DNA from 2 places in the Corynebacterium kozikiae genome. Region 1 is predicted to be linked to the other one. Evidence: riboswitches for the same ligand, from Rfam matches in the RefSeq annotation. Region 1 holds a riboswitch; the other holds the start of a gene.
What was found. Region 1 has a riboswitch for thiamine pyrophosphate ahead of NQ018_RS06040 (ECF transporter S component). Riboswitches for the same ligand answer to the same signal wherever they lie in the genome.
Positions count from the first base shown of each region.

Region 2: linked by a shared signal. The riboswitch ahead of thiM (hydroxyethylthiazole kinase) and the one ahead of NQ018_RS06040 (ECF transporter S component) in region 1 are both predicted to bind thiamine pyrophosphate.

Region 1 is NZ_JANIKJ010000007.1:21,648-26,963, reverse strand. It holds gene NQ018_RS06050 (energy-coupling factor transporter transmembrane component T family protein) at 1-401, opposite strand, end outside; gene NQ018_RS06045 (ABC transporter ATP-binding protein) at 398-1,717, opposite strand; gene NQ018_RS06040 (ECF transporter S component) at 1,717-2,298, opposite strand; TPP riboswitch at 2,288-2,382, opposite strand; gene zupT (zinc transporter ZupT) at 2,394-3,173, opposite strand; gene NQ018_RS06030 (DUF808 domain-containing protein) at 3,274-4,212, shown strand; gene NQ018_RS06025 (patatin-like phospholipase family protein) at 4,187-5,029, shown strand; gene NQ018_RS06020 (Abi family protein) at 5,238-5,316, opposite strand, start outside.
Region 2 is NZ_JANIKJ010000013.1:46,591-51,906, reverse strand. It holds gene NQ018_RS08505 (bifunctional ADP-dependent NAD(P)H-hydrate dehydratase/NAD(P)H-hydrate epimerase) at 1-450, shown strand, start outside; gene thiD (bifunctional hydroxymethylpyrimidine kinase/phosphomethylpyrimidine kinase) at 435-1,244, opposite strand; gene thiE (thiamine phosphate synthase) at 1,241-1,861, opposite strand; gene thiM (hydroxyethylthiazole kinase) at 1,861-2,658, opposite strand; TPP riboswitch at 2,648-2,737, opposite strand; gene leuS (leucine--tRNA ligase) at 2,772-5,316, opposite strand, start outside.

The DNA.
Region 1 (5,316 bases):
ATCACGAAGCGGCTGGGGAGCTTAAGGATTTGCGCGAGGGCGTCGCCGAGGCGAGTGGGGTCGATGTTTCCGAGTAGCACCACCACCGGCAGACCCACGGCGAGCACGCGAACCATGATCGCGAGCGCCAACTGCAGCGAATTATCCGTGATGTGGGCAAAGAGAAACGACGCATACTCCCTGCCCTCAGGCCGTCCGTAGAGCGCCATGGAAATGCCCGCGATAGGCGTTGCCAAAAATATCGGCACGCCGCGGCGCAAAAGCGTTGCCCAGCCGACGCCCAGCAGCGGCGCACACAGCACCGTACACGTGAGCGCCACCGCCGCAGAGACAACATCCACGCTCAGCAGCAACGGCGTGGTGAGCACCGCGAGCCCGATGATCCTGGCCAAGGGGTTCACAGCGCCACCACCTTGTCCCCCATCGCACGGCAGTACAAGGGATCATGACTGACAGAAATCACCGTTGTGCCCCTGTCTGTGAGCTCACGCAGCAGGCCTACGAGCTCGCGGAAGGTAGTGCGATCCTGGCCAAACGTGGGCTCGTCCAAAAACACCACTTTCGGGGAATTCACCAAACAGGTGGCAACGGACAGCCTGCGCTTTTGCCCACCGGAGAGTGTAAAAGGATTCGCTTTGCCCAGGTGTGCAAGACCCAAGCGGGCAAGGAGATCGCCGCCCTGTCCCCCTAGCTCATCCTCTACCGACGCCGTCACGAATTGGTGTTCAGGGTCTTGGAACACGTAGCCAAAACGCTGGGCAAGCTGAGCCGACTTCCACTTCCACGGGTCCGGCCCCAAATCCAGGTTCACGCGGACCTGGCCACTTTGTGGTGGTAACAATCCGGCGAGCGTGAGCAGCAGGGTTGATTTTCCCGCACCGTTTGGCCCAGTGATCACCGTTGAAACTCCTTCAGGGAAGTGGAGATTCAAAGGCCCGGTCACCGGAGCGTCCCACCCGACCACAAGGTCACGGGTTTCAATCACCGCTGGAGCATCCTTGGCAATCGCCGGCGGAAAATGCGGGTCCTGCCCGGGGATCCACACGCCTTGCTCAGCAAGCCATTGCCCGTGTTCAGCCAAAATCTCTTCCGGCGGCCCCATGATCACGGATCCAGTTTCAGTGAGCACCATGAGGGTGTCTACCTGCTCAATCCAGGTAGACACCCGGTGTTCCACAATGATTACAGTGGCATCCACCGCAGCCACCGCGCGCACCACTTCTTCTACTCCCGTGGGGTCGAGGTTCGCGGTTGGCTCGTCCAGCAGAACGATGTCCGCCCCCATCGCGAGGACCCCTGCCAGCGCGAGGCGCTGCTTTTGGCCGCCGGAAAGCTGCGCTGTTGGGTGGTCTAGCGGCAGGTCCAGGCCCACCTTCTGCAGGGCAATCGGCACCCTGCGCCAGATTTCCTCTCGCGGCACCTGGAGGTTTTCGCAGCCAAAGGCCACGTCGTCGCCAACCTTGGAAGCGATCACCTGGGAGTCGGGGTCCTGAAGCACCATGCCAACGGTGCCGGTGGCTGCAATTTTGCCGAAGTGCTCGCCTTCGTCGTCAAGCCCTGCTATTGCAGCGAGGAGTGTTGATTTGCCCGCCCCGGAGGGCCCCAGCAGCAGCACTCGCTGGCCTGGGCGAATATGGAAGTCTAGCCCCGTGAATGCGGGGTTTTTGCGGCTGGCGTGGCGGTACCCATAGCCAAGCGCTACAACTTCACCAGGAATCACACCAGTTCCCGCGCCTCACGGCCTGCGGCGAAACGGTCCAAGGCGCCAGTCGCGGCCAAAGCCTTGACCAAGAAGTACGCCAGACCACCGGCGAGGATGATGCCGGAGATGGCCATCGTGGAAAGGTAAGTGAGATTGAAAGCCAAGGACTTTGCGTAATTTGCGCTGGTCACAAGCTCCAACAGGAAGGCACCTACAGCGGCACCGACGCCGGAAAGCGCCGCAACAACCAGGCCAAAGCGGCGGTACGCGAAGATCAAGAAGAGGATCTCGGCACCAATGCCCTGGGCAAGACCCGAATACAGGGTTTCAATCCCCCACTGGTTGCCAATCGCCGCACTCACCGCGGCAGCCAGCACCTCAACATAGATCGCGGCACCCGGCTTGCGAATCACCAGGGCACCAATTGGCCCGCCGATCAGCCAAATGCCAGTGGCTATACCCCCGAAACCAGGTGTTAACGCGTCCGCGGCGGTGTACCACGCGTAGCCAATAGAATTCCAAATCCAAAACAGCAATCCGCAGGCAATGCCCAAAACGGAAGCAATGAGGATATCAATAACACGCCAACGTTGCATCGTTCACTCCCTATCGCCGGTATTACCCGGATCAGGTTCAACGGTCTTTCTCAGCCCACTTTTTGAGCACCCGTAGAACTAATTTCATGTTTATATCACAGGAACAAAAGCAGTGAAAGCGCCATCACTGCCATGCCCCCGATCAGCCCGTAAATAGCGGTGTGGTGTTTGCCTGTGGCCACCGCGGTAGGCAGAAGCTCGTCCAGGCAGATAAACACCATGATGCCTGCCACCATGCCAAACGCCACCCCCAGCGCAACCGGACCCAAAAATGGCAAGAGAATAAGGTATCCAACGAGTGCCCCCGCGGGCTCCGCAAGGCCGGAGATGAACGCCCACCAAAAGCCCGCTTTCCTGGACCCGGTTGCCTCCCGCATGGGCACAGCCACCGCAATACCCTCCGGGATGTTGTGAATTGCAATAGCAACGGCCACGGGCAATGCAATAGACAGGTCTGTAAGGCCCGCCAGGAAGGTGGCAAAGCCCTCCGGAAAGTTGTGAATACCAATTGCGATGGCGGTGAGCACACCCATCTGCTTCATGGCGCGCTTACGCTGCTCCACCCCCTGCCGCTCATGTGGATTGATGGCCGTGGGAACCAGGCGGTCGATCACAGCGATCAGCAAAATCCCGGCAAAGAAACATGCTACCGCTGCCCAGTTCCCGGGCACCTCCCCCAATGCAGCGCCCAGTTCCTCGGTGGCCTTGGGCAAGATCTCCATGAAGGAGACGTAGAGCATCACTCCGGCGGAAAACCCCAACGTGGCGGCGAGGAAACGGTCAGTGGACCTTTTGGTGGCAACGCCAATTGCCCCGCCAATCCCCGTGGAAAGCCCCGCAAACAAGGTGAGACCAAACGCAAACAAGACTTCCATTCCGCAATTACATCACAAAGAGTGCGCTCTATGAGGAATCTGCTTTCCCAACGCATAGAATGAGCGGGACGAATCACCTTCAAGATGGGATGTAATTGTTATGGCCGGTGGACTCGCTGCCCTGCTTGATGACGTCGCGCTGATCGCGCGCACCGCAGCGGCAAACGTTGACGATGTGGCGGCCGCTGCCGCAAAAACTTCCGCGAAAGCTGCGGGTGTGGTGGTAGACGACGCCGCCGTGACCCCGCGTTTCGTGCAGGGCGTGCAGCCCGCCCGCGAGCTGCCGATCATTTGGCGTATCGCCAAGGGCTCGATGTTCAACAAGCTCGTGATCATCCTCCCCATCGCGTTGGTGTTGAACGCCATCGCACCGTGGGCGCTCACCCCGATCCTGATGGTGGGCGGCGTGTACCTGGCCTTTGAGGGTGCAGAGAAAGTGTGGGAGCTGGTCTCCGGCCAGCAGCATGAAAAAGAGGACGAGGCAGGCGCCAAGGACGAAGACTCGCTGGTCCGCGGCGCAATCACCACGGACCTCATCCTTTCCGCGGAAATCATGGCGATCTCCCTCAACGAGGTGGCTGACCAAACCATCTGGATGGAAGCTGCCGTGCTGATCACCGTGGCAATCGCAGTAACCGTGGGCGTGTACGGCGCCGTGGCGCTGCTGGTCAAGATGGATGACATGGGTCTGGCGCTCACCAAGAAAGAAAGCGGAGCTGCTCAGCGCTTTGGCCGCGGGCTGGTTTCCGCAATGCCAAAGGTGCTCAAGGTCATTGCATTCATCGGCATGTTCGCCATGCTCTGGGTTGGCGGCCATATCCTCCTCGTGGGCCTCGACGAGCTCGGCTGGCACGCTCCCTACGGCTTTGTCCACTCCATGACGGACAAGGTGGAGCACCTGGGCGGTTTTGTGATGTGGCTGGTAGACACATTCTTCTCCCTCATCTTCGGCCTCATCGTGGGCGCGGTCGTAGTGGCCATCATGCACTTCATTCCACACAAGAAGCACCAGCATGAGCGGCACTGCGCTGATCATTGAAGGCGGCGGCACGCGCAACAGCTACCTCGCCCCCATGGTGGAGCTGCTTATCGACGCGCGCCAGGACTTCGGGATGGTTGCGGGGATCAGTGCGGGCTCGTCGCTGGCTGTGGCGTACTTATCCAGGGATGCGGAGCGGGCCAAAGCCAGCTTCATCGACATGGTGGTGGACCCGCGGGCAGGGGGCTTTGGTTCCTGGCTGCGCGGCCAGGGGTATTTCAACTCGCGCTTTATCTACGAGGAATCCACCAAAGGGCCCTACCCCTTCAACTTTGAGGCATTCCGGCAGCATCCCAGCGCAATGGACATCAGTGCCATGCGCGCGGACACCGGGGAGACAGTGCATTGGGGCAAACAGGACTGCCCAACCGTAGACGATCTTGTGGTACGTGTACGCGCAAGCTCCACCATGCCCCTGTTCATGCCAATCACCTACATTGACGGTGCCCCCTATGTAGATGGCGCTCTTGGTGCCTCTGGAGGCCTGGCCCTAGATGCGGCCAAAGAGGCTGGCTACGAGCGTTTTGTGGTGTTGCGTTCGCGGCCGCGAGGGTTTCGTCGGAAGCCGAGCTCCGCTGGGCGAGTACTGCGCCGCTACCCCGCTGTCGCACGCGCCATAGGCACTCGCCATGAACGGTACAACGCCACCGCCGATGAGATCGACGCACTGGAGCAAAGCGGCGCGGCGTATGTGTATTACCCGGAACGCATGCTGATCGGCAACTCCGAGCGCAAATTAGCAAAACTTCAGGCAAACTACGAAGCCGGCGCTGAGCAGGCGAAACGCGAAATTGATGCCCTGCTCGGGTGGATGTGAGCTGCGAAACTCGTTCAATCTAAGCTCCACCAAGTTTTGCTGATACAGATGGTCTACAATTTTTATCTGCCGCCGCCTCGTGTGGCTCAGGCAACGTGAGTTGATCCAGAATTCGTGCGCAATAGCAAAACACCCGGCAAGTATTTCAGTATGCATTCCTCCAATAGTCTGTAGGCCATCAGATGCTCGATCAAAGAAGCAGGCACGCCTACGGATTGAATGTCTTCAGTGCGCCCGCCTCTTGCACTATCGCCTCGAACTGTGCTTCCGGGACCTGGTTCAACAGG
Region 2 (5,316 bases), on a different contig from region 1:
CCCCTTCTTATTGATGCCAGTGGACTTGGTTTCATCACGCCTTCCGATCTTGCGCGCCGCAGCGCTCCCACCCTGATTACTCCCCACGCCGGGGAGTACGAGGCACTGTTTGGTACCCAACCCGTTGCCGAGGCGGCGCAGGAGACGGGAACGTACATTCTCCGCAAAGGGCGCCGCACCATGATTGCCGCCCCTGATGGTTTCACGTGGAACATCAACATTGGTAACTCGTGGCTAGCCACCCCGGGCTCTGGGGACGTCCTCGCCGGCATCCTCGGCGCATACGGTGCCCGCTGGGGCGAGTGGTCCTTGGCAACTATTGCACGCGGGGTGCAGGTCCACGCGGTGGCCGCAAAACTCAGCGCTCAGACTGAGTTTGGCGAGGCGCCAACCAGCGCGTCACGCATTGCGCGTTGCATTCCAGCGGCGACTGCCTACTGCACCTCTTGACGCCAAAAGTGGTGCACCGGGCCGTTACCCTGGCCGACGCTGAGCGCTTCCGCATGCACAATCGCGCCGTGCAGCCAATCCGTTGCCCAACGCAAGGCCTCCACCGGGGCCTCGCCCATGCCGAGCCTTGTCGCGAGCGCGGAGGAGAGCGAGCACCCTGTGCCGTGCGTGTTGTTCGTCTCCACGCGCTGTGAGGGCGCCGTGGCGAGCACTCCCTGCTTGTTCACTAGCGTATTGCCCGCCTCAGGACCACTTAGGTGTCCGGCCTTCACCACCACTTGCACATCAAATCGCTCTGCAAGGTGTTGCGCGATCTGAGTGGCCTGCTCCAGGTTTTTGATGGTTTCACGTGAAACATTGGCTAAAACCGCAAGCTCCGGAATATTCGGCGTAATCATCGATGCCGCAGGCAGAACTTCCCGGAGGCTATTTTCACCCTCCGAGCTCAACAGACGGTGCCCCGAGGTGGTGACCATCACCGGATCAATCACCACATGTTCAGGCTTGACCTCCTCAAGCCATCGCTTCACCACCGTGATTATGTCCGGGGATCCGAGCATGCCTACCTTTAGCGCATCAATCCGGACGTCATCGCTCACCGCGAGGAGCTGCTCGTACAGAAATTCAGGTGGGGGAGTGTGGATGGAGCGAACACCATGTGTATTTTGTGCCACCAGGGAGGTCACCACCGCCATGCCATACCCACCGGCTGCGGCGATGGACTTCAGATCGGCGTGGATGCCCGCCCCTCCGGTGGGATCAGTTCCAGCGATGGAAAGAACGTTGGGGATCATTTACTCTCCTGAAACATTGTGCGCAATCTTTCTGCGGCTTTTGCCGGATCCTGCGCCCCCATGATCGCCGACACCACGCACAGCCCATCCACGTGGGGCGCCAAATCTTTGGCGTTGCGCTCATCCACTCCTCCGATGGCCACGCACGCAACACCCCTACCTCTTGCCTCCTGCGCAATCTCCGCAACTCCTGCAACGCCGATGGCCTCGGGGGCGTCGGGCTTCGTGGCTGTAGCCTCCACGGGCCCCAAACCGATGACATCAGGCAAGCGAATCCCAAGGTCCACACACGCACGCCACTGCGCCATGGTTTCAATGGTGAGCCCAATCATCTGTTCTTCCGGAAGCAGCGCACGAGCCTGCTCATACGGCATATCCAACTGACCAATATGCAAGTGGAGACCCAATTCCTGCGCGATCTCAACGCAGTCATTCACAAAAATTGGGATGTGCGGGATGGCTTGTTGCAGAGCTATTGCTTGGGCGCGGAAAGAATCAGTGTCAGCGTGCTTATCCCGCAACTGGACCACCGAAACACCGCCGGATACGGCGCGGGCGACAAATTCTGGCAAGTCCACTTGGTAGGAGGGGTCCGTGACAAGATATAAATCCCACATCACGCCAGCTCCACCCTCTGCACAATCTCCGTGGCGCTCAATTGGTGCAACGCATCCAACCACGCAACCGCAAACGAGCCCGGTTGCTGCGCAAACTGCTCCCCGGCAACCGCACCTGCCGCCTTTGTGTGCGCATGCGCCGCGACAATTGCCCAGTGAAGATCCAAACCTTCGTTACGCGCTGCGCCAGCATAGGCAGCGCACAATGCCCCGAGAAAACATCCTGTGCCAATCACCAGCGCCATGGTGGGGTGTCCACCCGCGATCCACGTGAAACCTTGCTGGCTCACAACAAGATCTTTAGGTCCGGAGACAGCAACAATCGAACCGCTACTTTCAGCGAGCGCCTGTGCAACTTGAGGAGCGACTGCATCCGTAGCATCAACACCGCGTCCGCCCGTGCCGACGCCCGCCAGCACCGCAATTTCTGAGGCGTTCCCGCGGATCACGGTAGGGGAGTGCGTGAGTGCTTCCTGATAAAACTGCGTGCGATAAGGTAACGCGCCCGCCGCAACGGGGTCGAGTACCCACGGGGTATTTGCCTCAGCGGCACCCCGCATTGCCTCACGCATCCCGGCGTACTGCTGTTCACTGGGCGTGCCGGCATTAATCAGTACTCCGTCAGCCACATGTGCGAATTCCCTAGATTCCTCTGGGGTCTCGCACATCGCTGGCGTGGCACCCGCAGCCAACAGGGCGTTTGCAGTGACCTGGCTGACTACCTGATTTGTAAGGCATTGAACCAGGGGAGTGGTGTTTCTCAGGGCGTCAATGGACGCCAAAATAGCAGAATCCATGCGGTTTTCCTTCGCTAGTACGAACTAGATCAGGTTCAATGGGTATGTTCTCAGCCCGAAGGCACCCCAAACCAATGCTTAGATTCTACGGCAATGTTTCACGTGAAACATTGCTATTTCACTACGAGGTTCACCATCCTGCCCGGAACCACAATTTGCTTCACCACGTTCTTACCCTCGAGATGAGCCGCAACCCCCGCAACGGCGAGTTCGATGATGTGATCCTGGGCGGCGTCGGCAGGCACCATGATGCGACCCCTCACCTTGCCATTGACCTGCACCGGCAGCTCAATCTCATCATCGGTCAGGTACTGCTCATCGAATGCAGGGAACGGTACGAACGTAATGGTTCCCTGGTGGCCGAGGCGGCTCCAGAGCTCCTCAGCAATGTGCGGAGCGACTGGGGCGATCATGATGACCAGGGGCTCGATTGCCTCGCGCGGCGCGCCAGCAGGGTAGTTCTTGGTAAGGTAATTGACGTATTCGATCGCCTTTGCCACCACCGTGTTGATGCGTAGGCCCTCGTAGTCATCGCGGATACCAGCGATCGTGCGGTGAAGGGCTTTCAGATCATCCTGTGTGAGCGCGGCCTCGGTGGCCACCAGCTCACCAGTCTCCTCGCTCACCACCAGGCGCCACAGACGCTGGAGGAAGCGGTGAGAACCGATCACGTCCTTTGTAGCCCACGGGCGTGAGGTATCCAGCGGGCCCATCGCCATCTCATACACACGAAGGGTGTCCGCACCGAAATCGCGGCAAATCTCATCAGGTGCCACCGAATTCTTCAGTGACTTACCCATCTTGCCGTATTCCTGATTCACCTCTTCTCCGTTGTAGAAGAACTTGCCATCGCGCTCCTCCACTTCAGCCGCGGGCACATACACGCCACGGGAGTCCGTGTACGCGAATGCCTGAATGTAGCCCTGGTTGAAGAGTCTGCGGTACGGCTCCTTGGAGGTAACGTATCCCAGATCGAACAGCACCTTGTGCCAGAAGCGGGAGTACAGAAGGTGCAAAACAGCGTGCTCCACGCCGCCGACATACAAGTCCACACCGCCTGGGTCCTGCGGGCCATGCACCTCAGGGCGCGGTCCCGTCCAGTAGCGTTCGTTTTCAATGTTGCAGAACGCCTCATCGTTAGTGGGGTCAATGTAGCGCAACTGGTACCAAGAAGATCCCGCCCACTGCGGCATCACGTTCGTATCCCGGATGTACTTCTTTGGCCCATCACCCAGATCAAGTTCCACGTGAACCCACTCGGTGGCCTTTGCCAGCGGCGGTTGCGGCTCAGAATCCGCGTCCTCGGGATCAAAAGAAACAGGCTTGTAGTCCGCCACCTCGGGCAACTCCACCGGAAGCATCGATTCCGGCAATGCATGGGCTTGGCCGTGTTCGTCGTAAACCACGGGGAAGGGCTCACCCCAGTAGCGCTGACGTGCAAACAGCCAGTCGCGGAGCTTGTACTGAATCTTTTCCACGCCCTTGCCCTGCTCAGACAGCCACTCAATTGCCCTGGCAATTGCGTCCTGCTTGCCGAGCCCATTGAGGTCAAGGCCCTGGTCATTTGCAGAATTGATGTGCGCCGCATCCTCAGTGAACGCCTCGGTGGACACATCGCCGTCCAGCACTGGGACGATTGGAAGCCCGAACTCGGTAGCAAACTCGTAGTCGCGAGTATCATGCGCCGGCACCGCCATGATCGCGCCCGTGCCATATCCGGTCAGGACGTAATCACCAATGAATACAGGAATCTGCTCACCGGAAACGGGGTTCGTGGCGTAAGTGCCCAGGAAGACACCAGTCTTTTCCTTATTCTCCTGGCGTTCCACATCAGACTTCGCGGCGATTGCGCGGCGGTATTCCGCAACAGCCTCCGCGGGAGTGGACTGCCCAAACGTCCAGCGCTCATCTACGCCCTCATAGCTTTCGCCCACGAGCACGTCCACAAGCTCGTGCTCAGGGGCCAGCACCATGTATGTTGCGCCGAATAGCGTATCCGGGCGGGTAGTGAACACGGTGAGCTTGTGGCCTTGCGCCTCAAAATCCACCTCTGCACCACGCGAGCGCCCAATCCAGTTGCGCTGCATGCTCTTGACCTTTTCAGACCAATCAAGAAGGTCCAGATCATCAATCAAGCGATCCGAGTATGCAGTGATGCGCATCATCCACTGGCTCAACTGCTTCCGGAACACCGGGAAGTTACCGCGCTCCGAACGGCCATCCGCAGTAACCTCCTCATTTGCAAGTACCGTACCCAAGCCGGGGCACCAGTTCACCGTGGAATTGGAGCGATAGACCAAGCGGAAGGTATCCAGCACCTTGGCCTGTTCCACGTGGTTCAACTCAGAGTAGGGGGCACCGAACTCCTCGGGGGTTGGTACTTCACCCGACTCAAGCAGAGGGATGAGCTCGGCGATCGGACGCGCCTTTTGCTGACTCTGGTCAAACCATGCATTGAAAATCTGGAGGAAGATCCACTGGGTCCACTTGTAGAACTCCGGGTCCGTGGTGGCTACGCTTCGGCGGCGATCATGACCCAGCCCGAGCATGTCGAGCTGATGGCGCATGTTCTCAATGTTCGCCATCGTGGTGGTGCGAGGGTGCGTGCCAGTCTGGATCGCATACTGCTCGGCGGGAAGACCAAACGCGTCATAGCCG